3 regions of the Lactobacillus fornicalis genome follow, and region 3 is predicted to be linked to each of the others. Evidence: a T-box and tRNA genes for the amino acid it is inferred to sense, from the RefSeq annotation. Region 3 holds a T-box; the other regions hold tRNA genes.
The links. A T-box is a leader RNA that pairs with one kind of tRNA and senses whether it is charged. The one in region 3 lies ahead of leuS (leucine--tRNA ligase), so its partner is inferred to be a tRNA-Leu.
Positions count from the first base shown of each region.

Region 1: it has a tRNA-Leu gene. The T-box ahead of leuS (leucine--tRNA ligase) is inferred to sense a tRNA for this amino acid. The anticodon was not compared.
Region 2: it has a tRNA-Leu gene. The T-box ahead of leuS (leucine--tRNA ligase) is inferred to sense a tRNA for this amino acid. The anticodon was not compared.

Region 1 is NZ_JBLTIM010000010.1:16,586-27,883, reverse strand. It holds gene ACNDLV_RS03115 (CamS family sex pheromone protein) at 1-66, opposite strand, end outside; gene ligA (NAD-dependent DNA ligase LigA) at 81-2,090, opposite strand; gene pcrA (DNA helicase PcrA) at 2,128-4,392, opposite strand; gene ACNDLV_RS03100 (glycoside hydrolase family 73 protein) at 4,483-5,127, opposite strand; gene ACNDLV_RS03095 (ECF transporter S component) at 5,142-5,723, opposite strand; tRNA gene ACNDLV_RS03090 (tRNA-Leu) at 5,843-5,928, opposite strand; gene ACNDLV_RS03085 (SprT family protein) at 6,005-6,421, opposite strand; gene ACNDLV_RS03080 (calcium-translocating P-type ATPase, PMCA-type) at 6,491-9,130, opposite strand; gene nadE (NAD(+) synthase) at 9,303-10,133, opposite strand; gene ACNDLV_RS03070 (nicotinate phosphoribosyltransferase) at 10,133-11,298, opposite strand, start outside.
Region 2 is NZ_JBLTIM010000038.1:4,945-16,242, reverse strand. It holds gene ACNDLV_RS07205 (PBP1A family penicillin-binding protein) at 1-1,038, opposite strand, end outside; gene ACNDLV_RS07200 (RluA family pseudouridine synthase) at 1,123-1,986, shown strand; gene ACNDLV_RS07195 (class II fructose-bisphosphate aldolase) at 2,014-2,925, opposite strand; gene argS (arginine--tRNA ligase) at 2,995-4,671, opposite strand; gene ACNDLV_RS07185 (C39 family peptidase) at 4,931-7,027, opposite strand; gene ACNDLV_RS07180 (serine hydrolase) at 7,103-8,371, opposite strand; gene ACNDLV_RS07175 (NAD(P)H-hydrate dehydratase) at 8,383-9,228, opposite strand; tRNA gene ACNDLV_RS07170 (tRNA-Leu) at 9,301-9,384, shown strand; gene ACNDLV_RS07165 (DUF3862 domain-containing protein) at 9,544-10,188, shown strand; gene ACNDLV_RS07160 (putative glycosyltransferase family protein) at 10,226-11,298, opposite strand, start outside.
Region 3 is NZ_JBLTIM010000007.1:2,060-13,357, reverse strand. It holds gene ACNDLV_RS02205 (TetR/AcrR family transcriptional regulator) at 1-456, opposite strand, end outside; gene ACNDLV_RS02200 (hypothetical protein) at 554-1,222, opposite strand; gene ACNDLV_RS02195 (amidohydrolase family protein) at 1,439-2,794, shown strand; gene ACNDLV_RS02190 (uracil-xanthine permease family protein) at 2,805-4,127, shown strand; gene ACNDLV_RS02185 (alpha/beta hydrolase) at 4,184-5,044, opposite strand; gene ACNDLV_RS02180 (putative polysaccharide biosynthesis protein) at 5,100-6,746, opposite strand; gene leuS (leucine--tRNA ligase) at 6,837-9,251, opposite strand; T-box leader at 9,287-9,470, opposite strand; gene ACNDLV_RS02170 (phosphatase PAP2 family protein) at 9,535-10,185, shown strand; gene ACNDLV_RS02165 (MDR family MFS transporter) at 10,207-11,298, opposite strand, start outside.

The DNA of each region.
Region 1 (11,298 bases), on a different contig from region 3:
TCGACCACAACCCGCTAACACAAGCATCGATGATGCCAACAAAGCTATTTGTAAAAACTTTTTCACAATCATAATCCCTTTTATTGAATTTTTTCGATTGCTTCTTCTTCAGTCAAAAGTGCAATCTTTAAGCTTTCAGCCTTAGTAAGTTTAGAACCAGCATCTGTTCCATAGATAACATAATCAGTCTTTTTAGAAACTGAACTTGTAACTTTTGCTCCAAGGCTTTCAAGCTTTTTAGTAAATTCACTTCTAGTAAAATGTGCCAATTTTCCAGTTAAAACTACAGTCTTATTTTTAAAGAAATTATCAACAATTTCTTCCTCAGACACATCTTCACCTAAATAATCAATATTTACTCCACTATCAATTAGTTCTTGAACTAATTTTTGAACACTAGCTTGTGCAAAGTAAGTAGTAATTGATTCCGCAATCGTCTCTCCTATTGTATCAATTGCTGTTAAATCTGACACGCTTGCTTGCATAATCTTATTTAAGTTTTTAAATCTTTGGACGATTAATAGTGCTGCCTTAGCACCTACATGATCAATTCCCAGCCCATTTAATAGTAATTCTACTGAATTTTGTCTAGAATTATCAATCGCTGTAAGCAAATTACTAATAGATTTATCACCAAAATGATCAAGTTCTGCTAAATCATCTGCAGTTAAATGATATAAATCTGCAACATCTTTAACTAAATCATGTTGAATTAGCTGTCGAACAATTTTCGGTCCCAGGCCCATAATATCCATAGCTGGCCGTGAAGCAAAGTGGATAATTCCTTCTTCAATTTGAGCTGGGCAAGCTGGATTAATGCATCGTAGTGCAACTTCTCCTTCCAAGTGAACCAAACTTTGTCCACAAGATGGACATTCGGTTGGAATCTCATATACTTGACTATTAGCTGGTCTTTTACTTAAAACAACCTCTGAAATTTCAGGAATTATGTCACCTGCTTTATGCAGTTTAACAGTATCGCCTATTCTCACATCTTTTTGTTTAAGCAAATCAGGATTGTGCAGTACAGCTCTTGACACAGTTGTTCCTGCTAATTCAACAGGATCCATCACCGCAGTTGGTGTTACTACCCCTGTTCTTCCCACTGTCCAAACAATTTCATGAACTATAGTTTCTTGTTCTTCAGGTGGGAATTTATAAGCGATTTCCCATCGTGGTACCTTAACAGTATTGCCTAATTGCTTTTGTAAAGTTAAATCATCAACTTTTAAAACAATTCCATCTATTCCGTAGCTCAAGCTATCTCTTTTACTAGTGTATTCATCAATATATGCAAAAACTTCATCTAAATTAGCTAATTTTCTTCCAGTTTCATTAGTATGGAATCCTAACTTGGACATTTGTTGTATTGCTTGATGTTGACTAGTAATTTCCTTAGGAGGATTTACCCAAGTATAGATAAATGTACTTAAATTTCGCTTTTTGGTAACTTTTGGATCAAGTTGACGCAAACTTCCTGCAGCCGCATTTCTTGGATTGGCAAAAATTGCTTCTCCATTTTCATCACGCTCAGTATTTAATTTTAAAAAAGCTGCTTTTCCCATATAGCATTCGCCACGTACTTCTGTAGTAAGTTTTTCAGGCAAAATCTTAGGAATATCATCAATATATTGCACATTTTTAGTTACATCTTCACCAATTCGACCATTACCACGTGTTGAAGCTTGAATTAATTTTCCATCAACATATTCAAGTGATAAAGATAATCCGTCAATTTTTAATTCAACGTTATAAGCAACAGGTCCTCCCACTAATTTTTGAATTCGTTGATCAAATTCAAAAAGTTCATCTTTGGAAAAGACGTCCCCCATTGAAAGCATCGGAACTTGATGTTCAACTTTTCCTAAATCTGATTTTATTTCTCCACCAACTCGTTGCGTAATTGAATCAGGGGTTACTAACTCTGGAAATTGCTTTTCAAGTTCTACTAATTTTTGATAATTCTGATCATAAACAGCATCTTCAACACTCGGAGCATCCTGTGCATAATATTGTTCAGCCCAAGTATTTAACTTTTTTCGCAAGGTTTCAATTTCTTCTTGAGCATTTTTTTTATTCAATTTAGCCATAAAACCTCCTTATATCAACTGTCCGTTTTTATTTTTATTATACCTTTTTAATTGGGGCAAATGCTGCTAAAAGGCGTTTTATTCCTTTAGATTCAAAAGCGATATCCAATTCCATATCTTCACCAGTGCCATTAACTTTAACTACAACACCTTTTCCCCATGCCTTGTGAGTGACTTGGTCTCCTACATTCCACCCCTCTTTTTCAGCACCTACAGCACCACTAGCTTTAGCTGCTGTCTTAGACGTATAAACTTGACTTCTTGCACGTTCATCTTTATTAAAGAATGGAATACTACTAGTGGAAGATACTGAATTGGCCCTTTGTTTATTGAAGCCGCCTGCATATTCTGTTTCTAAGTCTTCAGGCTTAATTTCTTGGACAAATCTAGAAGCTGGATTTGAGGTTGTTTTTCCATACATCGTTCTAGAAAAAGCATTGGTTAAATATAATTTCTCTCTGGCACGAGTTATCCCAACATAAGCCAAGCGTCTTTCTTCTTCAAGTTGATCTTCTTCAAGCATAGCACGTGACAATGGGAAAATTCCATCTTCCATTCCTACTAAAAAGACTACTGGAAATTCTAACCCCTTAGCCGCATGGAGCGTCATCAAAGTCACTTGATTTCCATCATCTTCAATATCATCTTGATCACTAAGTAATGTTACTTCACTTAGAAAATCATTAATTGGCAAGCTTTCATCATCTTCTGCTTCAAAATTATCATCAAAGCGCTTAGTTACCGTAAGGAATTCATCTAAGTTTTCTAATCGACTAGCACTTTCCAACGTTTTTTCTTTTTTGAGCGCTTCAGTATAGCCAAAATCTTCTAAAATCTTTTCAGTTAATCCGGTTACAGTATGACTTGCATCTTGAGCATAAGACACGCAATCAACCAATTTAGCATTAAAGTCAGCTAATTTTTTACTTGCTGCTGCTGAAACAGGAACTAATTCTAAGTTAGAAAGTGCATCACCTACTCCAATTCTTCGTTCATTAGCAAAAGTCAATAATTTTTCAACAGTAGCAGCTCCAATACCACGTTTGGGCATATTAACTATTCGGTTAAAACTCATTGAGTCACTCGTATTAGCAACTAATTTTAAGTAGGCCAAAATATCTTTAATTTCTTTTCTATCATAGAACTTGTGGCCACCAACAATTTGATAAGGAATATTCGACTTTACTAAAGATTCTTCAAAACCACGTGATTGTGCATTAGTCCGATACAGAATTGCAAAATCTTTATAATCTCTTTTTCCTGCTTTAACTGCTTCAGTGATTTTGGAAATAACAAAAATTGCTTCATCTACATCACTTTGAGCCCTATAATAGGTTATCTTTTCTCCAGCCCCCTGATCTGTCCAAAGCTTTTTAGCTTTTCGATTTTGATTATTTTTTATAACAGCATTAGCTGCACTTAAAATATGGCCAGTAGATCGATAATTTTGCTCTAATTTAACCGTGTGGACACCCTTTTCTTTATAATCTTTTTCAAAATTCAAAATGTTTTCCATATTAGCTCCACGCCAGCCATAAATGGATTGATCACCATCACCAACTACACAAACATTGCTGTATTGAGCAGCTAATAACCGACAAAGTTGATATTGAGCTTCATTAGTATCCTGGTATTCATCAACTAATAAATAACGGAATTTATTTTGATAATAATGCAAAGTAGCTTTATCTTTTTGAAATAAGACTAAAGTTTGCATAATTAAATCATCAAAATCCATAATTTGGTCTTGAACTAATCTTTTTTGATATTCTTTATAAATCTCACTGACAACCTGATCAAAAGGTCGATTTCCACTAGCTGATTCAAAATCTTTAGGATTGAGCAAATCATTTTTGGCATTCGAAATTGCACTCAGAATAGCTCTAGGATTATATTGCTTAGGATTAATATTTAAATCTTTTTCAATATGTTTGATTAAAGTAACCTGTTCACTAGAATCAGCGATTGAAAAATTGCGAGAATAACCAATTTTATCTGCATCCCGACGTAAAATCCTAACACAAAGGGCATGAAAAGTTGACATCCAAACATCTTGACCGGCAGGTCCTAATAGCTTTTGGACACGTTCTTTCATTTCAGTAGCTGCTTTATTAGTAAAGGTAATAGCTAAGATATTCCAAGGGGCAACTCCCTTTTCTTCAACGAGGTAAGCAATTCTTCTTGTCAAAACACTAGTTTTACCACTACCAGCTCCTGCAACTACTAAAAGTGGTCCTTCTGTAGTTTCAACGGCTTCTTGTTGTTGAGGGTTTAACCCTTTTAAAATCGTTTCGCGACTCATAAATTTTTCCCTTTCACTAAATTAACACGTTTATCATTATAACGAAAAAAGACTTCTTCGTTAACGAAGAAGTCTAGTAAAAATAAAAGATTAGTTGTCATACTTATTTAAATTAAACTGTTCAATTAAGTTAATTAACTTAGTAGCATAATCAGGATCTGTTGCGTAACCATCCGTAACTAGTGCTTTAGCTTGACTTTTATAATCTTTTGCTGCTAATACATGTTGATACTGATCTTTATTCCAAGTAGTACCATTTTGAAATAACCTAGCATGGGCTTGAATTGAAGATTCATATGAATCATAAATTTGAAAACTAGCTTTTACCGTAATCCATTTACCATTTACATACTCCTTAGTAGACAAAGTTTTGGATGTATTAGGATCACTGCTTTTTACACCAAATAAATTATTATATTTTTGAGACAATTCGCTTTGCCCATAATTACTTTCTAAACAAGCTTGAGCAATTGTAATACTAGGTAAAAGCGCAAAACCTTGATCCGCTTTTTGAGCAATTGGGCCTATTTTTTTTATAAAATCAGTTTTAATTTTCAGCTCCTTAGCTGCTGCTTGTTCTCTAGCTAATTGTTCTTGGCGAATTAATTCGTTATTAATCGCTTGTCTACGATAATAACGAAAACAAACAAAAGCCACTACTAAAATAAGTAGTACTCCAAAGACTTTAACTAAAGTTAATGTTGTTTTTTTTACTCGAGATCGTGAACGTGCCATTTTTATCCTGATTTCTATTTATACTGCATTATTTTAATCAACGGTTTTAAAATTATTGGGGCTAATATTGCACTAAATATAGCTTCTAATATCCCATTAAAAGCCAAAGCAGATGTTAAAAGAACCAATAAATTTCCATTAGTATGTCCTAGATGTGCCAAAAGCTCTTGATTTCCAGTAAGAATTACACTGGCTAAAATAATCACAAAAACTGTGTTAGTCAATGAGCTAATTAATCCTGATAAACAATAGTATAATCTATTATTTTTTAAAGCAACTATCCCTGCTAAGTATCCAGATAAAGCTCTAGGAATTATTGCAATAATTGGATTTTGAAAAAGAAATATACTTACTAAACTAGTCGGACGTGTATAAGCTAAAAACATACTAATTACGCCCCATACTATTCCCAACCCCATTCCTGCTCTAGCACCTAACAATACACTATATATTGCAATTGTTAAAGGAATAGTTGTCACAGCAGGCATGGCTGGAAATAAATATATATTTCCAATATTAGGAATAAATAATTCTAGCAACAGAAGTGCAAAAAAAATTGCACTAATTGCTAAATTTCTAGCCTTTTGATTTTTCACTTTGAAATTCCATCCAAAATAATTCTATAAAAAAGATGCTATTTTGTATAGTAATGCCTCTTTTTCTTGTACAAATGATAAACAAAAAAGGAAGCTGCTTACACAACTTCCTAACTGTATGCGGGCGAGAAGACTCGAACTTCCACGATCTAAAAGCGATCACAAGATCCTTAGTCTTGCGCGTCTGCCATTCCGCCACGCCCGCAACACTCCTATTATGATACACGAATCAGTAATTTAATGCAAGTGTTTTTTCATTTTAAGAGTATTAATTTATGATGTCATTTTCCACAAACATACTTTTTTAAGTCAATCCGCCTAATTCGATAGTATAACTTATGGCAATTAGTACATTGATAGGTATATTTTATCTTCTTTGCTAAGCCAATATCTGGTGCATAGCGGCTTCCACCTACTTGCTTTAGCAGAATTTTGAAATCTCTATTTTGATGTTTATACCCCATCTGATGAGTATGAAGATAATAATGACATAATTCATGCTTGATAATACCAATTAAATCCTTTCGATATTCTTTTTTTAAAAAATGAGCATTAATTTCAATATGACGATCTTTTAAATGATAGCGTCCACCTGTTGTTTTGAAGCGATAATTAATTTTTGCTTTTCCATTAAATGGATAACTAAATGATTCTAAAGATATTTTCCTAATCAGTTTTAATAGTTCTACTTCATTCATAATAAATTTATTTTACAACAAAAAAGACAACCTTTCAGTTGTCTAAAAAATTATATATCAATGTTGTAATTATTCTTTTCCCATTCGTCTCTGCACAAGCTTAACTAGCTCAACAATAATTATCATCAAGCAGCCTGTTCCCAAAACAGCTAACCATTGATCTAAATCTAATTCTGTAACTTTAAATACGTTAGTTAAGAAAGGCAATTCAACTGCAGCCATAATAATTGCAGAAATTACAATTGCCCAATTAAACCATTTATTTTGGAAAGTGTGCTTTCTAAAAATTGATTGGTGAACATATTTAGAATTAAATGCATGGAATAATTGGATTAAACCTAAGGTTAAAAATGCCATTGTCAAAGCATCCCCGTGTTGAAGCTTAGGATCAGCAACATGTGGTCCAATATGGAGACCTAGTGTATATACAATTAAAACTAATACACCTTCTAAAATACCTTGATAAACAATCGAACTTGCAACACCACCACTAAAGAAATTAGACTTTCTACCACGTGGTTTTCGATTCATAATGCCATCTTCAACAGGTTCCACCCCTAATGCAATAGCAGGTAGTGAATCAGTAACTAAGTTAATCCATAAAAGTTGTACAGGTTGTAATACATCCCAACCCATAATAGTCATAATGAAAACAGTCAAAACTTCCCCAACATTACAACTCATTAAATAAAGAATGGCTTTTTGAATATTTGAAAATACTTTTCTACCTTGTTTAACGGCTTCTACAATTGTTGCAAAATTGTCATCTGCTAAAATCATATCACTAGCGCCTTTTGAAACTTCAGTACCAGTAATTCCCATACCAATACCAATATCCGCTTGTTTCAAACTTGGTGCATCATTTACACCATCACCAGTCATAGCCACAATCTTTTCATTAGCCTGCCATGCTTTAACAATCTTAACCTTGTGTTCAGGACTCACACGGGCATAAACACTATAATCAGAAACATGCTCCTTAAAGTAAGTTTCATCCATCTTATCTAGTTCGCTACCAGTCAAGACTCTCTTACTCTGTCCCTTTTCAATAATTCCTAATCGTTCAGCAATAGCTTGAGCAGTAACTTGATGATCTCCTGTAATCATTACAGTTCTAATACCAGCTGCTTTTGCTTCTGCAACTGCTGCTTTTGCTTCTGGACGTTCAGGATCAATCATTCCTACTAATCCAGCAAAAATCAACTTGTTTTCAACAGTTTGACTATTAACTGCTTCAAAAGGCTTTTCCACTTCTTTATAAGCAAGTCCCAAAACTCTTAGCGCGTTTTGAGCCATTTCTTTGTTAGCTAAAAGAACCTGTTCTTTTTCTTTATCAGATAAATTGCTTACTCGTTTAAGTAATTCATCGGGAGCACCCTTAACGGCAACATAATATTTATCCCCGTTTTTATTAACAGTACTCATTAGTTTCCTATCTGAATCAAACGGAACTTCTTGCACACGCTTTTTAGTTTCTAATAAATCAGCAACATTAATGCCCTTATCTAAGCCAAATTGAGTTAAAGCTGTTTCCGTTGGATCACCAAGTAAGCCATCGGCCTGTAGTTTAGTATCATTTGCTAATAACATAGTTTGCATAATATCACTATTAGCATCAACCGCTTCACTAGCATCATGTAACTGACCATCATAATATATTTTTTCAACGGTCATCTTGTTTTGAGTCAAAGTCCCCGTTTTATCAGAACAAATAATATCAGTTGCCCCTAATGTTTCAACAGCTGGTAACTTTCTCACAATAGCCTTATGCTTAGCCATTGTTTGTGTACCCAAAGCTAAAATAATAGTAACAATTGCTGGTAAACCTTCAGGAATTGCTGCAACAGCTAATGATACAGCAATCAAAAACATGTCAATCATTAAACTTGCTTGACTTTCATTAGCTGGATTACGCAAAATACCAACAACAAATACTAAAGCACAGATACCTAAAATCATCCAAGTTAAAGTCTTACCCAGTTGATTTAAACTTTGTTTTAATGGTGTATCTGTTTCATCAGCTTCGTTAATCATTGTAGCAATCTTACCAACTTCTGTTTCCATTGCAGTGGCAACTACAACTCCTTCTCCTCGACCATAAGTTACATTGGTTGAAGAATATGCCATATTAACTCGATCAGCTAACGCAACATCATCTTTTGAAATTAATGATTTATCCTTTTCAACTGGAACCGATTCTCCAGTTAAAGCTGCTTCTTCAATTTTCAAGCTTTCAGTTGTAGTTAGTCTTAAATCAGCTGGAACAACATCCCCAGCTTCAAGTAAAACAATATCCCCTTTAACTAATTCTGTACTTGGTACTTCAACTACTTGACCATTTCTTCGCACATGTGCAACAGGTGTAGTCATTTTTTTCAAAGCTTCAATCGCTGCTTCAGAACGGGCTTCTTGAACAACACCTAAAATTGCATTCATTAAAACAACGAATAAAATAATTCCAGCATCAGTCCATTCTCCAGCAACTACACCGGAAACCAACGCAGCTATCAACAAGACTATAATCATAAAGTCTTTAAATTGATCAATAAATCGAGCAAACATACTCTTGCCCTTTTCAGTTGCTAAAGCGTTAAGGCCGTCTCTTTCTAAACGTTCTTGTGCCTTAGCAGAACTTAAACCTGATTGAATATTAGTATCAAGTTCTTGTTCAATATTTTCAGGACTTTGAGAATAATAATTCTTTGGCAATTTAATACCTCCTAACAAAAAAAGACTCACGTGCTGACGCACATAAGTCTCACTAATTAAGACAAGCCCAGAAAGTTTTTCTTTCGGTTGTTGAGCTTATCGCAATTTACATTGCCGTTACTCCCTTATGATAGCTTTATTATAGGTAAAAAAAGCTTAAGTTTCAAGTTATCTATTTTTTATAAAAGTCATCAAATACTGTAATTGGTAACTCTCTCTTGTGCTTAGTCTTATTCCACCAAGCTTCGATTTTTTCTGCAGCTTCCAGCTTCACTTCTTTGCCTTCAAGATAGTCATCAATATCTTTATAAGTTACACCCAAAGCTACTTCATCAGGTAAATCTGGAGCGTCTTCTTCTAAATCAGCTGTAGGTGCTTTAAGGTATAAATGTTCTGGACATCCTAAATACTTAAGCAAAGCTTTCCCTTGACGTTTATCAAGTCTAAATAACGGAACAAGATCACTAGCTCCATCGCCATACTTAGTATAAAATCCAGTTATATTTTCTGCTGCATGATCTGTACCTACAACCGCACCGCTATAAGCTCCAGCAATACCGTATTGAACGATCATTCTTTGGCGAGCTTTAATATTTCCCTTGTTAAAATCAGTAACTTTAACTCCAGCTTTTTCTAAGCTTTCCACTGTTTTATCTACAGCATCTTTTATATTAACAATTAAATCAACATCTGGTTTTTGAAAAGCAACAGCATCAGCTGCATCACTAGCATCATTTTGAACGCCATAAGGCAAACGAATAGCAATAAACTTATATTCTTGATTTCCAGTTTCTGCTCGTAACTCATCAATTGCTATTTGACAAAGCTTTCCTGTCAAAGTTGAATCTTGCCCACCACTAATTCCTAACACTAAGCTCTTTAAAAATGGATGGGCTTTTAAATAATCTTTTAAAAAATCAACTGAACGTCTAATTTCTTTTTCCGGATCAATTTCAGGTAAAACATGTTCATAAGCTATAATTTCTTTTTGCAAATCTCTCATTAATGCAAACCTCGATTTCTAATTTTAGTTCTTATCTCACTAATTAAATCTATTTTACTTTCATATAAGTTTTGTGACAAATCTACAGGATATTCTTGTGGATTAAGACTTCTCTTATATTCATCCCACAAGTTTTCTAAGTTTGCTTGACAAAAAGCTTTAATTTCAGCAAGTGAACGTGGGTGATCAACATATTTTCCTTCGATAAAGATATCTTTTAATAGAGGTTTGGCTGTGAAATTTGTTACGACTTTATTTATATATGTATATTGTTGATGGAACATAAATAGGGCATTAAAGTTTCTAGGATCTTCTCCTACTCTTGCCACCCAATCTCCTTCGTTTTTTCGATCACTATTAGCGCAAATTCTCCAAACTTGTTTTTTGCCAGGAGTTGAAATTTTAATTGCATTAGAAGAAATTTTCAAACTATCTTTCCAATTGCCATTTTCATCTTCTATCGCTACTAATTTATATACTGCTCCTAAAGCAGGTTGATCAAATGCAGTTATAAATTTGGTTCCAATTCCCCAAACATCAATCTTAGCTCCCTGCATCTTTAAATTAGTGATTGTCTTTTCATCTAAATCGTTTGAAGCAAAAATTTTAGCATTTTTGAAGCCGGCATCATCTAACTGTTTACGAACCTGCTTGGAAATATAAGCCATATCTCCCGAATCAATTCTTACACCTAAGAAATTAATCTTATCGCCCATTTCTTTTGCTACCTTTATAGCAGTAGGAACACCTGAGCGAACAGTATCATAAGTATCAACTAAGAATACACAATCTTTATGTGTTTGTGCATATGCTTTAAAAGCAGCATATTCATTGCCAAATGCTTGAACTAATGCATGAGCATGAGTACCACTTGCAGGAATTCCAAATAGTTTAGCAGCACGGACATTACTTGTCGCATCAAACCCACCAATATATGCGGCACGAGTTCCCCATAATGCAGCATCAGTTTCTTGGGCGCGTCGTGTACCAAATTCCATTAATGCATCTGATCCTACAGCTAATTTAATTCGAGCAGCTTTAGTAGCAAGCAAGGTTTGGAAATTAACAATATTTAAAATTGTAGTTTCAACTAACTGACATTGTGAAAGAGGCCCCTCAATTTGCACAATTGGTTCATTTGCAAAGACTAATTGACCTTCTTCCA
Region 2 (11,298 bases), on a different contig from region 3:
GACACTGGCACCTTGAACCTTGGTACCATCACTAGCTGAAGATGGAAAATTAGCTGAGGAATCAAATGAATCTTGCATAGCTGACTGATAGTCAGTATTCAAAGTAGTGTATATCTTCAAGCCTTTATTCATAACATCTTCTTCGGTTAAACCATATTTACTAATTGCTTCATCAACTACTGCATCAAAGAAATAAGGATATTTATAGCCATCATCTTGAATATAATTGTCTTTAAGACTTAATCCTTCAGATTGTGCAGTCTTAGCGGATGTAGCTGATAATTTCTTATTTTGAACCATCAAACTTAAAACTACATTCCTTCGTGACAAGGCATTAGACATATGATCAATTGGGTTGTAATATGATGGATTTCTTAGCATCCCTGCTAAAGTCGCAGCTTCACCAACTGTCAAATCACTAGCATCTTTTCCAAAATATTTATGGCTAGCATCTTGTACTCCCCAAACACCATTACCAAAATAAGCATTATTGAGATACATGGTCAAAATATCTTTTTTAGAGTATACGTGATTAATTTCTATTGCAAAAAACAATTCCTCTAACTTTCTAGAAAAAGTTTGCTGCTGCGTTAAAATAGCATTTTTAGCTAGTTGTTGAGTTAAAGTTGAGCCTCCTCCTGCAATATTACCATGATGAATAAGTAGACTTACAAAGGCTCTCGCCATTCCTTTAATACTAAAACCTGGATTTGTATAAAAAGTCCGGTCCTCAGTTGAGATAACTGCGTTTTGCATATAAGGCGATATTTTATCCAATTCCACAAAGGTTCCCTTTTGTGAATAAAGATTTCCTGCTTTTTGTCCACTAGCATCATATATTTGAGTAGTTGTTGCTAGAGAAGCTTTTAAATTTGCTATATTGGAAGTTTTAACCTTAATTGTATAATAAGATGATGTGATTAAAATCACGGTTAAAAATACTAAAATTAGCCATCTAATCACTTGAAAACGGTGATTAAAATTTTTGATAAAAAGCCAAACAGGATTTGCCTTTTTATTTCGTGAATATTCCCTCATCTATATTCTCCTTTTAGGTAATCAGTTTGATTTTAGCACATTCACCAAATTAAACCAGAAAGCTGAAGATTTTTTATAAATATTATGTCAACTTATAGATTTACTAATAAATACCCAAATAACGAACCAGTTTCAGTTAATGACTTACTTAGACAGCTTTTGATTCCTAGAAAATGGCGTCATTTTTTGCGAATTGAAAAGAAGATATTGATTAATGGGAACTACCGTAACTTCAATGAATTAGTATTTCCCAATGATGAGTATTCAATTATGCTTACCCATGTAGAAAATCAGCAACACTCTATAACTCCAAGTGGCCATCTACCCACAATCATTTATGAAGACAAAAATATCCTCGTAATTAATAAACCTAGTAATCAAAAGACCCATCCCAACTTATTCGAAACAGATACTGCTATGAATGATGTAACAACTTATTTAGGTTATACCCCTTATATCATTCATCGCTTAGATATGCTCACTAATGGTTTATTATTGTTTGCCAAAAATCCTGCAGTTGTCCCAATTTTAAATCGGCAACTGACTACTAAAATAATGAAACGCAACTATTATGCGACAGTTAAGTTAAAAAACATCCCTAATCAAGGGACAATTGATTTACCTATTGCTCAAGATCCCAATGATCAACGTAAACGAATTGTTGACGATAATGGCTTAAAGGCAATTACTCATTATCAAGTCATTGCACGCAATTCAATCCAAAACACTATGACATTAAAATTAACCTTAGAAACAGGCCGAACACATCAAATTAGAGTCCATTTGGCAAGTATAAACTTACCAATTATTGGTGATCCTCTATATAATCCCGATTTTAATGGGGAAGCTTTAGCCTTAACAGCATATGAACTGAGCTTAATTTCTCCATTTACTTTTGATACATTAAAAGTCACTTTGCCAAACAAAAAAGACTATCCAAATGGATAGTCTTCTTTAATAGGGTAATAATTAAGATTATTCTTCGTTTAATGAAGAACGGTCAAATGATGCATCTTTAAGTTCATCATCGATAGTCTTAGTACCCATCCAAGAAATCATTTCCTTCATCTTAGCGGTAATAGCTTCAGTACCTGGTAATAAAAGCTTACGTGGGTCATAACCCTTGTGATCCTTGTCAAGGTCCTTTTCAGACATAATGTAATCACGAGTAGCTTCTTGGAATGCTAATTGGAATTCAGTGTTAATGTTGATCTTAGCAATACCAAGTTGAATAGCCTTTTCAATTTGGTCTTGAGGAATACCTGAACCACCGTGAAGTACAAGTGGAGTATCTGGAACTGCTTCAGCAATTTCCTTCAAACGGTCAAAGTTAAGACCCTTCCAATCTGCTGGGTAAACACCGTGGATGTTACCAATACCACAAGCAAGCTTGTCAACACCTGCAGCAACGAATGCCTTAGCGTCTTCAACTGATGCTAATTCACCACCGCCTTGGTTTTCACCAATCTTACCAATTTCAGCTTCAACAGAAATACCACGTTCGTGGGCTAACTTAACGATTTCCTTAGTCTTAGCCAAGTTTTCTTCAGTTGGAAGTGCGTGACCATCAAACATAACTGATGAGTAACCAAGCTTAATACATTCCTTAGCTGATTCAAAGTCACCGTGGTCCAAGTTCAAAATAACTGGAACTGAGATGTTCATTGCGTCCATTTGGTCAGCAACCATGTCCTTAACGAACTTGTAGCCACCCATGTACTTAGCAGCACCAGTAGAAACTTGAATCAATAATGGAGTTCTAGTTTCTTCTGCAGCACGTAATTCTGCACGAGTCCATTCCAAGTTGTTAGTGTTGTAGGCACCAACTGCATAGTGGTGCTTACGAGCTTCTTTAAAAATTTCATTACCATTGTCAAAATAAGCCATTGATATACCTCCTAGAAATTCTACAAGTTATATTCTACACACAAGTTCCAATATTAACAAGGTCTAGACTTACATTTCTTTTGGAGCGGCTACCCCTAATAAATGCAAACTTTCTGTCAAAACAATTGAAGTTGCTTTAACTAAAGCTAAACGGGCAGCTAATTGGTCATCTTCGTCAAGAATACGAACGTTTGCATAGTACTTGTTGAAGTGCTTAGCAAGTTTTAATGCAAATTTAGCAATAATTGATGGTTCATATTTTTCACTTGCTTTTGCTAAAACTGCTGGGAAGTCTGCTAAATCTTTGGCTACTGCAAATGCCCATTCATCACTTAAATCAAGTTCATCAATTGTAACAATTTGGTTAGCTTTTCTCAAAATACTTTGAGCACGGGCATTAGTGTATTGTACATAAGGACCTGTTTCTCCTTCGAAACGAACCACTTCTTCAAGGTTGAAATCGAAAGCATCTAAACGATCATTCTTTAAATCATGGAAAACAACGGCACCAATACCTACTTCATTAGCAACTTGTTCTTTATTTGGCAAGCTAGGATTCTTCGTTTCAATTTGCTTCATGGCAAGTTCAACTGCATCTTCCAAAACTTTATCTAAAAATACGACATTCCCCTTACGTGTTGAAAGCTTCTTACCACCTTGGGTAATCAAGCCAAATGGAATATGATGGATATCATCAGCCCATTCATGGCCCATCTTTTTCAAAACTTCTTTAAGTTGTTCGAAATATGCAGATTGTTCATTACCTACCACATAAAGTGCTTGAACAAAATCATAGTGCTTTTTACGATATTCTGCTGCAGTTAAATCACGGGTAGTATAGATACTTGTACCATCAGATTTTAAAATCATAGCTGGATTTTTATCTGGGCCTAAATCTACAACTTGAGCCCCACGAGATTCAACAAGGAGGTCTTTTTGACGTAATTCATCAACAATTGCATCCATCTTGTCATTGTAAAATGCTTCACCATGGTATGAATCAAACTCAACATTTAACTTCTTGTAAATTCGGTTAAATTCTTGTAAAGAAACCTTTCTAAACCAGTTCCAAAGCTTAACAGCTTCAGAATCGCCACCTTCAAGTTTCTTAAACCATGCACGACCTTCATCTTCAAGCTCAGGCTTTTCTTCAGCAACTTCATGGAATTTTACATAGTAGTGGAACAAACTATTAATTGGATCTTTTTTAACATCTTCTTCATTACCCCATAACTTATATGCAGTAATTAATTTTCCAAATTGAGTTCCATAATCTCCTAAGTGGTTAATTTTTATAGGAGTATAGCCAACCTTAGTCAAAATTTTAGCAATTGAGTTACCAATTACAGTAGAACGAAGATGCCCCATTGACATTGGCTTAGCAATATTAGGACTAGACATATCAATTGCAACATTACCACTACCCAAATTTTGGTTACCATAATTGTTCTTCTTAACCAAAACTTCTTCTAAAGTTTGAGAAATCAAAGCTGATTTCTTAATTGAAAAGTTAACATAAGGCCCCACAGCTTGAATTTTTTCAAAATTATCATCAGATAAATTTGCTACTATAGCTTTGGCAATTTCTGCTGGATTCTTGTGTAAAGTTTTAGCAAGAATAAATGCTGGGAAAGCATAATCACCCATTTCTGGATTCTTAGGGCGCTCAATCAAACTATTAATTTTTTCCTTTGGTAATTCAACTTGAGAAGAAATCAATTCAACTACTTTTTGTTTAAAGTCCATATCTACACCTCACAAATAAAAAAGTCTCCTTCTAGTTAGACTAGAAAGAGACGAGTATTAACCCGCGGTACCACTCTACTTGATGATAACATCCGCTTTGTTTATTAACATTAATGATAATCAAACACGCCTTCACCACTTCCACTATCTGTCTTCCACCAACACAGACTCGCTTAAAGCTTTCATGGCTACTACTTTTGACTTTTATTCACGTGCCATTATAACAGGCTTTTGTTTTTTTGGCTACCAAAACATTCTTTTAGTAGCTCAATGCTCTCTTTTGATCAAGAGTCCATTTCCCCATAAATTCATTTACTGACATACTTTCTTTTTTGCCAGTCCATGGGTTATTGTAATATAAAGTACCGTTATTATTATAGCCAGTTAAGGTAAGAGCATGATTAATGAAACCATTCATATTAGCTACCCAAACTACAACTAAATGACCGTGAATTAACTTATCTTTAATAGCATCTATACTTGCACCAGTCATGACTTGACTTGTACCTAAGTGCTTATTAACTACTGGTGCGATTCCAGTTGGAAATACCCACCAACCAGTTGAAGAATAAGGGCTACCAACAAACCCATAATTTCCATTACTACTACGTGGTGTTTCATTAGCAACTTGTAACTTACTTACATTTGCTCCTGCATATTGAAGCATCATAGTAACAGCAGTCATTTCACAACCTGTAGGCAGTTCAGGGAGCTGACTAATAACTGGAGCGTCATTTTGAACGTAATAGATTCCACCATATGGATCTGTAATAAAGGTTTGCTTTCCATTAATTATTGTTCCAGTTAATACTTCACCAGTGTTATTTTTAAAAATATATCGGTTGCCATCTTTGACAATATTTCCATTTAATCCAGTAGGATTTTCATATTTCAAGGAAACGTACTGTCCCATTACCCATTGGTTTCCACCTAAGTTGTACCACTTAGCACCATTAGCTGCTACTGCAACTTTGAAATATTGCCAAGAACTTCCATTACGTAAATAGCTCCCAGTTAAACCTTGCATCGTATCATAGTTTTTCCAAACTGCTACACCTCCAAGACCAGAATAATTTATACTCAAAACTCCTGTCTGATCTTGAACATTCATCCCATCATTAGATTTTTGTACTGGCGTAACATTCTCTTTTTTAGGTACTGAAAGATCAATTGCATAGTCGGACTTTACCCATTGATTTCCACCTAAGTTATACCACTTAGTTCCATCTTTCATTGTAGCTACTTTAAAATATTGCCAGGAACTTCCCTTTGACAAATAATGACCTGTTATGCCTTGATTAGTATCATAACTTTTCCAAACTGCCACGCCGCCTAAACCATTATAGTTAATTCTTATTACACCATTTCTATTTTCTAAATTAGCAGGTGCTACAGTTGACTGTCCAGCCTCTTGCTTTTTTGTTGTTTCGCCATTTGGCTGGGATTTATCAACAACATAATCGGACTTTACCCATTGATTTCCGCCTAAGTTATACCACTTAGTTCCATCTTTCATTACAGCTATTTTAAAATATTGCCAAGAACTATCTTTAGGTAAATAATGACCTGTTAAACCTTGACTAGTATTATAGCTTTTCCAAACTGCTACACCACCTAAACCATCATACTTAATTTTAACTACACCTGTTTGATTTTTTAATGTCTGCGGGATTACAACTGGCTGTTGTTGCGTACTTTTTTCAATTACATCTACATTTGAATGTGATTTTTCAATAGCATAATCTGACTTCACCCATTGATTTCCGCCTAAGTTATACCACTTAGTTCCATTATTTGTAGTTGCAACTTTAAAATATTGCCAAGAACTATCTTTAGGTAAGTATTGACCTGTTAAACCTTGATTAGTATCATAACTTTTCCAAACTGCTACACCACCTAAGCCATCATACTTAATTTTGACTACACCAGTTTGATTTTCTATCTTAGCATTTTCAGGTTTTAATGAGGTTACAGGCTGATTAGTTTCACTTTTTACAGTACCTAGATTCGAATCGGAAATAACATAATCTGACTTCACCCATTGATTTCCACCTAAGTTATACCACTTAGTTCCATCTGTGTTTGTCGCAATCGCAAAAGCTTGCCACCGCGTATTATTTCCTAAATAAGAACCAGTTAGTCCAGAAGCATAGCTATAACTTTTCCAAACTGCTACACCACCCAACCCATTGTATTTAATTTTTATAACTTCTCTAATAGGTTGAACCTTTACTGATTCATTTATTTTAGCACTTTCAATGTTTTCAGAACTTTCTGCCGCTTTAACAGATTGGGCACTGAAGAATAACGGAGTTAAGGCCAACAAAAAAGCACTTGATATTCCAAATTTTTTCATACTATACTCCTCCTCTTTAAACGATAAAAGTATACTACTAAAAAAACAGAAACTCTAGTGCTTATATATCATATTTTACTTAAAGAAAAAATGCCATATTCTAACAAAAATATTAGCTTGGTCAATATTTTCACGAACTGTAGCAGCTAATTTGGTGCCCTTACTTGAATAAATGCTTGGGTTATTAGTAAACAGATAGTAACCTGCTAGTTGGCCCTTCTTAATTGGTGCCTCAATTGCTGATTTAGAAAATGCTAATTTTCCTGTAGAACTTGTCTTTTGCCAAATTCCAGTATCTTTTTTAACCACTAAATTAGCAATCTTTTGGTTTCCATCATTTACTTTGATTCCTTTAAGATTGGTTAATTGTGTACCTTTCTTATAAATGTATAATTGATAATTGTTATATACATAGTCAAGCATTTTTTTAGTTTGTGTAAACCGACTTGGATCTGTACCATCTGCATGCTTAGCACCCATAACAATGGTAATTAATCTGCGACCTTTATATTTTAAAGTCCCTGCAAAACAAGCCCCAGCTTTTTCACTAGTACCTGTTTTCAAGCCATCCAAAGGATATGCACTATCATACTGTGATAGTCCTTTTAACATCCAGTTCCAGTTTTGCATTTTAGTTACAGTTGATCCATCCTTAAAATCTAGTTCAGCTAATTTAGAAGTATTAAGTATTTCAGGATAATCAGTCAATAAATGGTCAACTATTTTGGCAACACCAACTGCTGGAATCTCATTTTCAACATTTTTACCAGCTCCAGGATATGCATCTGAACCTACTTCACCATTTTTCAAACCACATGTGGTATATATTTGAGCATCAGTAATGTTCCATTTTTTTAGAAGCGTTCTCATTTGATTTACAGCATTTTCCTGACTTCCATAAACAGCCTGTGCCAACATCATTACTGCACCATTAGCTGATTCAATTAGTGATGCTTCATATAGTTGTTTAACTGTATATTGATGTTTTTCTTGCAATGGAACATTTGAATAATCTGAATTATTGCTCAACTTTACTATGTTCTTAGTAGGAGTCAATTTTTGATTCCAACTAAGCTTACCATCTTTGATAGCTTGTAATGTTAGATAAATTGTAATTAATTTAGACATTGAAGCAATCGGCAAAGCTTGAGCTGCATTTTTTGCATATAAAACTTCACCTGTTTTTTTATCAATTGTAATCGCAGCTTTAACATCTAAATTAACTTCATCTGCATTTATGTTATTAATACTAGTGCTTGCAGATACAGTTCCAGCAGTTAAAGCTAACGAACTAACTAGCAAAAAGCTCAATAAACAAATAATTGCTTTAAAGAATCGTTTCACTTTCTTACCTCTTATTCTAATGAAAATTGTTTCATAAGTTGGGGAATTTTAGCACTAAGTTGGGTTGGTAAAACCACATAACGCTTCTTGAATAGTTCATCCCCAGCCAAAGAATGCAAATAAACAGCACTTGCAACCGTTTCTATCTTAGCAGAAAACTGACCACAAAAACCAGCTAATATTCCTGTTAATGTATCCCCCATTCCTCCTGTTGCCATACCAGGATTGCCTAATGGGTTTTGATAAACTTTCCCAAAGCAGTCATAAATTTTAGTGTGATTAGATTTTAAAACCAAAATTCCATTATTATCTGGAAACAATGATTTCAGAACTGCAAAATTATCCCCATCTTCTTGAAATGGAATCTTTATCTGACTAACTCGCTCCCATTCTTTTTGATGAGGAGTTAACACTATCTTCTTTGCATTAACAGGCAATAAGGTATAATCTTCAGCCAACCAATCCAACGCACTGGCATCTAAAATAACAGTTTGTGTGCTTTTAACTGTATTTTTTACTAACTTCAATAACAATTTTGCTTGTGCATCAAGTCCCAAACCAGGGCCAATTGCAATTACATCGGAGTTTTCAATTGCTTCAACTAATTTTGTATCTCGCCAGTCTATAAACATAACTTCTGGAATACGACTATGCAATGAACATAAGTTATTAATATCAGTTGCAACACTGGTTAGTCCTGCACCCGAATTAACAGTAGCTTCAGCTGACATAATAATCGCTCCACCAAAATTGAGATTTCCCCCAATTAGCAAAACACGTCCATACATTCCTTTATATGAATTGCTAGGGCGCTTAAAAATTGTGGATCTAACCACTTTATCAGAAATTTCTATCATAATTCGCCTCATAAATATTATAACTACTTACATTTTAGCAAAAATTTGGTATGATAAATAACGTAATTAAAAGCCTCAATGGCGGAATAGGCAGACGCGCAGCGTTCAGGTCGCTGTTCTGGCAACAGAGTGCAGGTTCGACTCCTGTTTGAGGCATAGTAGCTCTAACATATGTTAGAGCTTTTTTATTACCCAGGAAATACTCAGCTAAATGCACTTATAAGTTGCGTAACTGCAACTATAAGTTGCTTGTTGCTATCTAGGCCTCTTGCTATAGTCAAAATAGTTGATTTTAAATATTTAGGAGGTCTTTTTATGAAAAAAGAAGAAAACAAAAAGAAGCCAATTTATAAAAGAATTTGGTTTTGGCTAGTAGTATTAATTTTGGTGGGAGCTGCAAGTTCAACATTTGGAAAAAACACTTCTAATTCAACTAGCTCATCAAATGCAAGTTCTTCTTCGAAGAGTTCAAGTAACGGTAATCTAGTTTCTTTGACAAACTTCAACAAAATTAACTTATCATCCTCAAATGGTGATAGTAAGGAAACAATCAGAAAGTTATTTGGAAAAAAAGAAGCATCAACTAGTTCATCGACAGTTGAAAATATAAAAACAGAGCTGCTAACTTGGGATAGTGTAGATAATGGTAGTTTTGCTTCAAACATTACAATTAATTTTGACAATGATCATGCGGTAGTCAAAAGTATCAGTGGTTTAAAAGTAAATCGTTCTAAGAAGTTATCACTGAGCGATTTTGAGGCAATATCTGATGGGCAATCACAAGATGATGTCAAAAAGAAATTAGGAGAACCTAATGGTTATACCATTACAGATTTAGCAGGCTATAAATCAGAAGTATGGGAATACACTTCTGGTATTAAAGGTAGCGTTGGTGCCAATTTCAACATCACTTTTACTGATGGTAAAGTTTCAGGAAAATCACAATATGAAATGAAATAAAAAAATTCTAGGATATATTTCTATATCCTAGAATTTTTTATTTTCTCTTAAAACAAAATGTTGCTATAAACAATATCCAACTAGCAAAATTAACAACAATCAATAAATTAAACCAAAGAGGAACCCTAAATGATAAAATCGCATTATTTACACCTATTTTACTTTGTACTACAGGATTACCGATTTCTGTTTTTTGCAGATGGGTTAACCTCTTTCCATTAACTATCAATTCTGATTGTTGATACATTATTAACGGTAAAGTAATCTTTTCTTTTTTAGAACTATTCCATTTCAACTCTAAAGAGCCATTTTTTAATACTCGATGTTGATATTTTATATAATCATCTTTTATAAATTTTTCATATAAATCTCTTACATCGTTAGGATTCAATTTTTTATTTGTTACTGGCAAATAGTCCGGCTTTATGTTGAGATAATATCTGAATAATTGACCTGGCTTATTACCAAAAGCTTCTACTTGTTGCTCATTAAAAACTTTTGATTTAGGAGAATATATCATCACTGAATTAGTTTGTGAAGAAGTTCTTTGCACCCAAGAAAAAGTTTCCTGATATGCAAAAATTGTTACTAAAGCAATACTAATTGTGTATATCCACTTTCCATATTTTGTATTTTTAAATAAAAGCTGACTACTATATGCTAAGCCCAGCATAAACAAAGCATAAAAAACAATTGTAAACCTAAATGGAAACTGGAATGATGAACCTAATCCTGGAAAGATTTTCTGTACCGTACTCCAATTAATTAACCAATTAGTAGCCAACAGCAAAAAGAGTGTCCCAACAAAAGTAATATAAAAATTATTTATATTCAGCTTAAAAGTAATAATTGCTAGTAATATTTGCAACAAAAACAAGATTGCAACAGCAATTAGAAAGTCTTTTAAAGCAACTCCTTTAGGTGATAAGTGGATGGTTGCTCCTGCTAAATCAAATGTCCCAGGACTTGATATTTTGTTTGTCCTATAAACTAACAAAAAACAACCCCAGATTGTGCCTGTCAATCCAATTCCCCAAAGAGCAGATTTTACTAATCCTAAAATGAAAAGCCCTTTATTTGTTGTTCTAATAAAACTTAAAAATAAGAATG
Region 3 (11,298 bases):
CCAATATTGAGTTACTCCAAATAAGCCATTAGCAAAAATCAACGCTGCATAATTCAATTTAGTCTTATCCTTAATTTTTAAAGACAATAACTTTTGCGCCTCTTGATACATTCCCTCTTTAAAAAGGTTTTGAATTTCAAGAGAACCATTATATGAAAGAAGTCCTTTTAATAATAAGTCTTGATTACCAATATGTCTAAAGTAAGTTGTAATATAATTTTTATCTAAAAACTTATAGTGGGCCTGTAATTTTGAAAGTTCATCAAAAATTTGATTTTCGTATTCTTCAATTAATTCAATCTTATCTTGATAATGACTATAAAAGGTTTTTCTAGTCGTATGTGCCTGTTGAGCTAGATCAATCACAGTAATTTCATCAAAGCTTTTTTCATCAAGTAATTCCCCCATTGCCCGATAAAGTTTTTGCTTTGTTTTTACTACTCTCGCATCCGTCATAAAAAATCCTCCAGTCCCACCTTGAACTAAACAATAGTCCTATTATTTTTTATAGATATTTTACTATTATTAAATGCAAAATAAAATTGGACATTCATTAATTAGTGCTATTTACGTTAACATATTTAATTACGTGTTTTACTTCTGATTGGTTTTGAGGTCGATTAACGACAAATATAATCTGTCCTAATTTAGCTGAGCCAATTTCAATAAGAGATGACATATTGGATCCATCATAAAAATGCACATTCTTATTCTTATCTATTGAATAATACACTTCTCTATCGTCTACTTTAACTTTATAGACAGTTCCTTTATTCATAAAAGCTGAGATACCGTTACTACTTGAAACAAGATTAATATTAAATTGCTTGTTTTTAAGAGCATTATTCCAAAGTGCTAAATAATTAGGATTATGGATACTTTTACTTACAAAACTTACAACACATACACCAAATTGATAGCAATTAAGTTTTTTCAAATCAGTATTATTTTTATTAACTAAGGTATTTACATTATTGATCGTAACATTTTCTACATTATCATCTACATTAATTATTAAATGTTGATTTTTTACATTATCCTTTGCCGATGGAGCCACTTTTTTTGTGTTATTGCTAACCTTTGTCGTTTGTAAAGTCTTCGAATTTTCCGATGATATATCGTTAGTCTTAACAATATATACCGTTCCTATAACTAGAACAACTACTATCGCAAGTAATCCAATTATAAAAGTTTTATCTAGCTTAAATTTTGCTTTTTTCATTACTATTCCTCCACCAAAAGCCAAGTGTTTCAGTATATACCATTATACCGATTTATAGCAAGGAAATCTTTTGAGTAATCAAACTGAAAAGAAATTACAATATGATTCTTCCTCATTAATCACGTATATTATATTTACTTTAATTAAAAATGGTTTGTATTTAGTCCTAAATTAAATGTATAATACACCTATAAGTTATTAAAAAAAAGAGCAAATATGAACATAAGCAAATATATACTAGCAAATATTTGCCATCCTCCCGAATATGGCAAAGTGGAGTTCACAAATCATGCATTAATTGGTTTAGATAGAAGTGGAATCATTCAGTTTTTACTTAAACCCACTGACGCAACCTATCAAGAAAAGCTTAAACAAGCAAAAAAGGAAGAAAGATTAATAGCTTTTGATGATAGTAAGTTGATATTACCAGGCTTTATAGATTTACACATCCATGCCCCACAATGGCCACAAGCTGGTGTGGCGCTTGATAGTCCTCTTTATGATTGGCTTGACAACTGTACTTTCCCTCTTGAGTCTAAATACTCAAATCCCGAATTTTCAAAAGAAGTTTATAACAACTTGGTTGATACTCTTTTAGCTCATGGGACAACTACTGCACTCTATTTTGCCTCAGCTAATAAAAATACAAGTCTTAGCTTAGCAAAAATTTGTGCAAAGAAAGGACAGCGAGCATTTGTCGGAAAAGTGGTAATGGATAATCCCGATCAAACACCTGACTATTATCGTGATGAAAGTAGTCAAGCTGCTTTGTTAGAAACAGAAGATTTTTGTAAAGAAGTTGAAAAACTAGCTCAAAATACCCTGCAAGGAATTTATCCTGTCATCACACCCCGCTTTATTCCTAGTTGTACTGATTCAACACTCAAAAATTTAGGAGAATTAGCCCAAACACATAACTACTACGTTCAATCTCATTGTAGTGAAAGCGATTGGGAAGACAGCTATGTTTTTAATCGGTTTGGAAAAAGTGATGCAGAAATGCTTAAAAGCTTTGGCTTATTAGGTCCAAGAAGTATTATGGCACACTGTGTAAAATTAGATACCACTGGAGCAAATATTTTCGCTGAAACAGGTACCTCAATTGCTCATTGTCCAATTTCTAACGCCTATTTTGCTAATAGTGTGTTACCTGTAGCAAAATTCCAACGGTTAGGAATAAATATCGGTTTAGGGTCCGACATTTCTGGAGGATTTAGTCCAAGTATTTATGACAACTTACGCCAAGCAGTCATTGTATCAAGATTGTTAGAAGATGGTGTCGACAGTTCCTTACCTAGTGAAAAACGTGGTAAAGCAAATAGTCGCATCACTCTCGCTAAAGCCTTTTGGCACGCAACAGTCGGAGGTGGTCAAGCTTTAAAACTAAAACTAGGATTATTTAAAAAGGACTATTCTTTTGATGCTCAAGTTATTGATTTATCAACCTTGCCAACTTATGGTGGCTTTGATAATCAAGATAGTTTATGGCAAAAAGCACTATATTTAACAAATTCACCATCAATTAAAGCAGTTTTTGTTCAAGGAAAAAAGGTATATCAAAATCAACTATAAGGAGTAAAAAATGGCAAACAAAAACGGTAATTTAACCATCGGTCCAGATCAAAATGTTCCAACCTCTCAAGCAATTATTTTAGGATTGCAGCACGTCCTAGCAATGGATGTTTATGTTCCTCCATTTATTATTGCGACTAGCTTAGCACTTTCTAGTAGCGATGCTTCTGGGTTAATTCAATCAACATTTTTAGGTGCAGGATTGGCAACACTTGTACAAGTGTTGTTCTTTATGAAACTTCCAGTATGTCAAGGTCCATCGTTTGTTCCAATTGGAGCTATAATTGGAATTTATCTAGGTACAAGTGGAAAAATGGGTAGCGTTCTAGGGGCATGTTTAGTAGGTGCTATTATTGTTACTCTTTTTGGTTTTTTAGGTGTTTACCAGTGGATAGTTAAAACTTTTATTCCTCCACTAGTCAGTGGAACAATCATTACAATTGTAGGACTTAGCTTAATTCCTTCCGCTTTAAAAGACAATATTTATACCGTGACAAAAAATGGTCCTTCTCTAAGTCAAAATATTACTTTAGCAATTATTACTGGTATTACCTTAATCTTCTGTTCCATGATTTCCGATTATTTACCAAAATGGGGTAAATTCTTCAGAATTGCTTCAGTTATTATCGCTTTATTTGTTGGTTGTGTTTTTGCTTCATTTATGGGCGTTTTAAATTTATCTTCAGTTAGTTCAGCACCATTATTTAGCATCCCTCATATTGCCTTTATTAATTATCATTTAAGTTTTTCTTGGTCCACAATTCTCACCATGTTAATCATTTATATGGTTCTTCTTGCAGAAACTACCGGGACTTGGTTTGCAGTAAGCTCAGTTATTGATGAACCACTTTCTGATAAGCAAATTAACCATGGAGTTATTGGTGAAGGTGTAGGTTGTATTTTAGCAGCACTTGGTGGTGCTACACCAGTTACTGGTTACTCTACAAATGCCGGTGTTATTTCAATTACTGGAGTAGCAAGTAGAAAAGTGTTCGTTTTTGCTGGTGTTTGGTTTGTTATTCTGTCTTTCATTGGAAAACTCTCCGCTTTAATCAATGCTATTCCAGCTGCTGTTATTGGTGGCGTATTTGCCATTGTAACTATCATTATTATGTTAAGTGGTTTTAGAGTTATTAAGAATTATGATTTTAACGAACGTGAAATGTATGTTGTTGGTATCCCACTTGTATTTGCTTTAGCACTAATTTTCTTACCTAGTTCAGCAACAACACATCTTCCTCAATTTTTAAAGTTCTTATTTGACTCCCCTGTAGCAATTGGTGCTATTATTGCAATTATTATGAATAAGGTTTTACCTGAAAAGAATGCTTAAAGGATGCGTAAAAGGGATGATGCGTAAAAACATCATCCCTTTTAGTATGCAATCAATTATTTATTCCATAAAAACTTAATCAACACCTGATCTACTTGTTTATTTTCATGAAGCTTACTATGTTGACCCATTTTCCCTAAAATTTCTTTTTCTGTATAGGATTTAACATGAGGTGCAATTAAATACTTGAGTGAGCGTGAAGATACATTTGATACTATACCATCAGAATTACTTCCATCATTTAAATTACCATAAATATTTAAAACTGATACCCCTTTAGGATATAGAGATCTCATCTTTAGCAATTCCTTGTAAATATTATTCATTTGTTCAGGCTTACCATCATGATTCAAGGTAGTATAAGAGGTTTTATCATAGGCAATAATCCCATTGAAATGGCCTGCTATATCTACCTGTTTTTCCAACTTAGGCAAACTTTTTCTTTTTCCATAATCCATCAACAAGTACATAATACTCATATTTCCCATTGAATGGCCTACTAAATTCATTTTCTTATAATGATATTGCTTTTGTACAGCCATAATCGCTGCATAAGCATACTTAGCATCTGTATGATAATTAGTATTTTCGTTATCCAAATATCCAACTTTTACAATTGGATTTTTTGCTTGCTTAGAAATAGCATTTTGAATATGAGCTACTCCATTTGAATCAACTATTACAGTCAAGACATCTTTAGTAACACCAGCTTTTTTAGCCGCATTTACCATCTGCTTTTCAGCATTAATGCTTGAACCCCAACCATGAAAAAAGAAAGTAACTACTCTTTTATCAGCTTGTTTAGCATTTGTAGCAGGTACGCTACTAGCGCTTTTTTCTGCTTTTTTTGTTGAAGAGCAAGCCGTCAAAGTTAAACAAGCTACTATACAGTAGAATATCTTTAGTATTTTCTTCATCATTAATTACTCTTTTCTATTAACTTACAAAAAAAGCCCGCACTTAGGCAGGCTTTTAGTGTTTAGGATTATAGTAATTGATATGTAATTTTCTTTCTAATTTGCTAATTTTAGGTCCTAAAATACTATGCGCTAATCCGCTAATTAAAGCTAAGAACGCATAAACTAGAATTCCAACTCCAACACAAATTCCAACCAGAATCATTGCAGTAACTCGGCGATCAGCCGGAATGAATCTTCCCAGAATAAACTGTAAAGCAAAAATTACTATAAACATTATTGCTGAAAAACTTACGATTCCAATAAAGCGACGCTTCGTTCTTTTAAAGTTGAAATGAAAGGCTACTTTTAAATGCTTCAATGAAAGCAAAATTGTAAACATAAAAGCTAAATCAGTCGCAAGTAATGGCCCATTAATCTGGAACAAGCGGATAAGTGGATATTGGATGATACATTTAATAATTAAGCCAACTACTAAATATTTTATGGCGAGTATGTTTTCTGATAATCCTTGTTGAACAGCCATCAAAACAGTAAATAGTCCTAAAATGATAGCTGTAAATGATGCAATGAATAACACGTTGCTACCCACAGGATCAAAACCATAAAAGATAGTATAAATTGGAGTACTAATAGCTGCCATCCCGAAAGCAGATGGAATCATAAAGAAAAAGAATAACTCTAATGTGTTTTCAATTTGTTTCCGAATATCCTGATAGTCTCTTCTTGCTCTAGCACCTGATAAAAGTGGTATTGCAGTAACTGCCATTGCTGTTGACAAAGAGACAATAATCATAATCAGCTTATTAGCATTTAGTCCAAACAAAGCATACATACTTTCAATTTGGTCAAAACTAGCATGTACAAAGCTAGCCATGATTGGATGGAATGTATATTGATCCACTAACTGAAAAATGTTAATTCCTGAATCAATAATAATAAAAGGAATAGATTGTTGTACTATTTCTAATAATAAGCTATTAGTCGAAACTTGAAGTTCATTATTAGAATTTTCAACCAAATCATCCATTTCTCTTTTTTGCTTTTGATAATAGTAAACCAAAAGTAAAATTCCAAACATCGCACCAATTGCCGCAGCTAAATTAGATTGGGTAACTGCTCGCAAATAATTTCCGTCTTGCATCTTCATAATGACATATGCAGTCATAAGCATCCATGCCACTCGAGCAAGCTGTTCAATAAACTGCGATAAAGCACTCGGCATCATATCATTAAACCCTTGAAAATACCCACGCATGATACTCATTAAAGGAATAATTAATATTGCATAAGATAAGCTTTTTAACACAGGAATTTGTCTTGGATCTTGTCCAGCTAATATTGGAGCCAGTCCAAACATTAAGCCCGCACAAACAATTCCAAAGCCAATCATTAAGAGCAAGCCACGATGAAATAATTTACGAGATACGCCATACTCATTTAAAGCATTATATTTGGCTATTTGCTTGGCAACTGCACCAGGAATACCTGCAGTTGAAACTATTATAAATAAACTATAAATATTATAGCTTTGTGCAGTTATGGCATTAGCTAAATTACCATCTTTCCCCATCCATGCATACCAAGGAATAATGTATAATGCACCTAAAATTCGTGAAAGAATCGAACCAGCTGTCATCCAAGCAGAGCCTTTTAAAAGTTGGGCCTGAGAATCTTTATTTTCTATATTTTTATTTTTCATACTTTTTCCCATTCAAGAATGTTATGTATTAATTCTACTATCTAAAAAATACAATCTAATAGAATTAGCTCTATTTAGGAAAAAATTAACCTATTTAGCCACAATATTAACAATCTTGTTTGGAATTACAATAACCTTCTTTACATCCTTACCTTCAAGGAATTTTGGAACATGGTGATCTGCCATAGCAGCTTTTTCAAGTTCATCTTTTGCTGCATCTTTTGCTGCTGAAAACTTACCACGTAACTTACCGTTAACTTGAACCATAATTTCAACTGTTGATTCAACTAATTTTTCTGGATCAAATTTTGGCCATTCAGCATAAGAGATACTTTCGTTGTGACCCAAAACTTGCCAAATTTCTTCCATCATATGAGGAGCAACAGGTGCAAGCAATTTTACAAAGCCTTCTGCATATTCCATAGGGATTGTTTTAGCCTTTTGTGCTTCATTTACAAAGACCATCATTTGTGAAATAGCAGTATTAAAGTGTAAGCTTTCGAAGTCTTCGGTAACTTTCTTAACAGTTTGGTTGTATATCTTGTCTAAACTGCCATCATTTTCTTCAACTACTTTATCGCTAACAATTGGATCTAAGTCTAAATCATTTACAAATAAACGCCATACCCGGTCTAAGAACTTTTTAGTTGAAGCTGGACCATTATCATCCCAATCAATTGAAGCATCTAATGGCCCCATAAACATTTCGTAAGTTCTAAGTGAATCAGCACCATATTCTTCAATTACTTCATCAGGGTTAACAACGTTACCCTTTGATTTGCTCATCTTATCATGATCTTTCAAGATTAAACCTTGATTGTATAGACGTTGGAATGGTTCTTTAGTTGGCACAACACCCAAATCATAAAGAACCTTGTGCCAAAATCTAGCGTATAACAAGTGACGCACAGCATGTTCTGCACCACCAATGTATAAGTCAACTGGTAACCACTTCTTAAATAATTCATAGTCACCTAACTTTTCATTGTTGTGTGGATCGACATAACGTAAGTAATACCATGAAGATCCAGCCCAATTAGGCATAGTATTAGTTTCGCGCTTACCTTTTCGACCATTTTCATCAACAACATTTACCCAATCAGTTAAGTTAGCAAGAGGACTTTCCGGAGTTCCACTTGGCTTGATATCAGTGGCATGTGGCAATACTAATGGTAACTCATCTTCAGGAACTAAAGTAGTTTCACCATCTTCCCAGTGAATTACTGGAATTGGTTCACCCCAGTATCTTTGACGACTGAAGTCCCAGTCACGAAGTTTGTAATTAACTTTAGCTTCACCTAAGTTATGTTCTTCAAGGTAGGCAATAATCTTCTTCTTAGCATCTTCAATATTCAAGCCATTTAAGATATCACTATTTACGTGTACACCATCATCGACAAAGGCTTCTTTATCCAAGTCGCCACCTTCAATAACACGTTTAATTGGTAAATCATGCTTTTTAGCAAATTCATAATCTCTTTGGTCATGAGCTGGAACTGCCATAACAGCACCAGTACCATAGCTTGCTAAAACATAATCCCCAATCCAAACTGGTACTTCTTCACCATTTACAGGGTTAATTGCAAATGCTCCGGTAAATACACCGGTCTTATCCTTGTTCAAATCAGTTCTTTCAAGATCTGACTTAGATTCAACTTCTTTGATATAAGCTTCAACAGCCGCTTTTTGTTCAGGAGTGGTAATTTCCTTAACAAGTGGATTTTCTGGAGCTAATACAGTGTAACAAACGCCATATAAAGTGTCTGGACGGGTAGTATATACTTCAAAGTTCTTATCGCTATCTTTAATCTTAAAACGAACTTGAGCTCCTTCAGACCGACCAATCCAGTTTCTTTGCATTTCCTTAACTGGTTCTGGCCAATCTAACTCATCTAAGTCTTCTAAAAGTCTATCAGCATAAGCTGTCATTTTAAGCATCCATTGGCGCATATTACGACGGTATACTGGATAACCACCACGTTCAGTTTTGCCATCAACGATTTCTTCGTTAGCTACAACTGTCCCTAAATCTGGAGACCAGTTAACTGGAACTTCTGCTTCATAAGCAAGTCCCATCTTATACATTTGTTCAAAAACCCATTGAGTCCACTTATAGTAATTAGGATCACTAGTCTTAACTTCACGGTCCCAATCATAAGAAAAGCCCAACATATTAAGTTGTTTCTTAAAGTTAGCAATATTTTCATCAGTTACAACTGCTGGGTCTTGTCCAGTCTTTAAAGCATATTGTTCAGTTGGCAACCCAAATGCATCCCACCCCATTGGGTGAAGCACGTTGTAGCCTTGTGCGCGCTTCATTCTTGAAACAATATCAGTTGCAGTATATCCTTCTGGGTGACCTACGTGAAGTCCTTTACCAGATGGAAATGGGAACATATCCAAGGCATAATAATTTTTCTTCTTTGGATCTGTGCCGGTTTTAAAAGTATTATGTTCTGCCCAATACTTTTGCCACTTCTTTTCAACTACTTTGTGGTTATACATAAATACCTCCTAAATAAAAAAGTCCTATGAAAAAATCATAGGACGAAACATCGCGGTACCACCTAAGTTCCATGAATAAACATGACACTCAATAGTATCTTAAAGCGATACCAAACTACGGGCTCGTAAAAAGGCGAGTTCAAAATCCTACTTAAAGTCTTTCACCAACCGACTTTTCTCTAAACAAGCAGTTAATTTTTACTACTCCTTACCCTTTATTATCTTATTGACAATAATTATAATTTACCACATAAGCTTAATTTTAACAAAGGTGAATATTGATATGAAAGAAAAAAATAATCTTATTCGTTTTAGCATCTTAACCCTCTTTTCTTGTGCTTTTTATGTATTTTGGGTATTCAGTGTTGCTTATCAAGCAAGTTTTATTAAAGGGTTCGACAAACTATTTATAAGTTTAATTGCTAATCAAAACAAAACTGAATTATTTATTTTGAAGCATTTAACAGTTCTAGCTAATACTCCTGTAGTCATTGGATACACCGTAGTCTTAGTAATATTTTTACTTTTTAAAAAGAAATATGCATTAGCAAGTTTTAGTACTTTTGTAATGGTAACTGCTAATGGAAATAATTGGCTATTAAAGCATATTGTCCAGCGTCCACGTCCAACAGTTCCACATTTAGTAAAGGCAACTGGTTATTCATTTCCTAGTGGACACTCAGCTGGAAGTATGTCAATCTGCCTAGTTTTGATAGTAGTTGTCATCGTGTTAATGAAAAAAGGTATATTGAAGCGATTATTATTAATCACTCTCCCAATACTTCCTTTCATTATTGGAATGAGTCGTATTTATGTCCACGTTCATTATCCAAGTGATGTAGTCGGTGGATTTATTGAAGCAATAACTTTCTTCTTGTTAGGATTATTAATATTTAGAACTAAAATTACTCAACAAAAAAAGGTGCGTGATTAATCAAATCACACACCTTTTTTGTTATTTCTCTCTATAAGTTTGATTAATTATTAATGCTAATATAATCACAATAAAACTCGTAATATAAACACTCTGCAAGCTGATATGTAAAACATTTCGCAAGTCTGGTATTAAATTACTTGCCAACTGATGTACCTTTTGTGAGTTAACCACCTTATTCATCATCGACATATTTAATTTGGGATATTGAGCCAACTTATTAGCCATTACACTATTAAAGACAATTCCATAAATTGAAACCATAATAGTTTGACCTAAATATTTCATAAGAGTATTAAAAGCAGTAGCCACTCCTATATTCTCTTTACCAACAATTACCTGACTTTTAACTTGGGTAGTTGTAGTAATTGCACCAAATGTTAGACCATGGAAAAAAGTAATAGTACAAAATACCCAAAATGGAGTATATCTTGGTATTATTATCAAACTTAAATTTGCTATAAGTAAAAGTACTATTGAATATGCAATTAACTTTTTAGAACCTAATTTGGTCATTAAATTACCTACAACAAATGAGCCAACCACCCACATAAGCGCACTAGGTGTTACTGCAAAACCTGCAATAGATGCTGATAATCCATTTATACCTTGCATCCACGTTGGTAAATAAAACTCTAAGCCTATTACTACTCCCATAATAAGTAAAGTGATTGCATTTTGAGCAACAAACTCTTTATTTCTAAACATTTCAAGTGGCATAAGTGGATCGGCTGCCTTTTGCTCAGCTTTCTTAAAAAGTACCAAAGATGCACAACTTAAAACTATTAAAATCCCTAAGATTAAGATTGAATACTTTTCACTTAGCCCTTGTAAAAAGAGCATAAATGCTAATAAAAAGCTAACTAAAAAAATTGTCCCTTGAAGATCCAATTTTCCTTCTTTAGGAGTAATTTCTTCTTTAAAGAAGAAGCTAATTAATAAAAATGCCAAAATTCCAAAAGGTAAATTAATATAAAATACCCAATGCCAAGTAAGATGTTGAACAATAAATCCTCCAAGTAGTGGGGCAATTACTGATGCTAATCCCCAAAAACTTGAATTTAGACCTATCATTTTGGCACGTTTATTTAGGGGATACATGTCAGCAAGCAT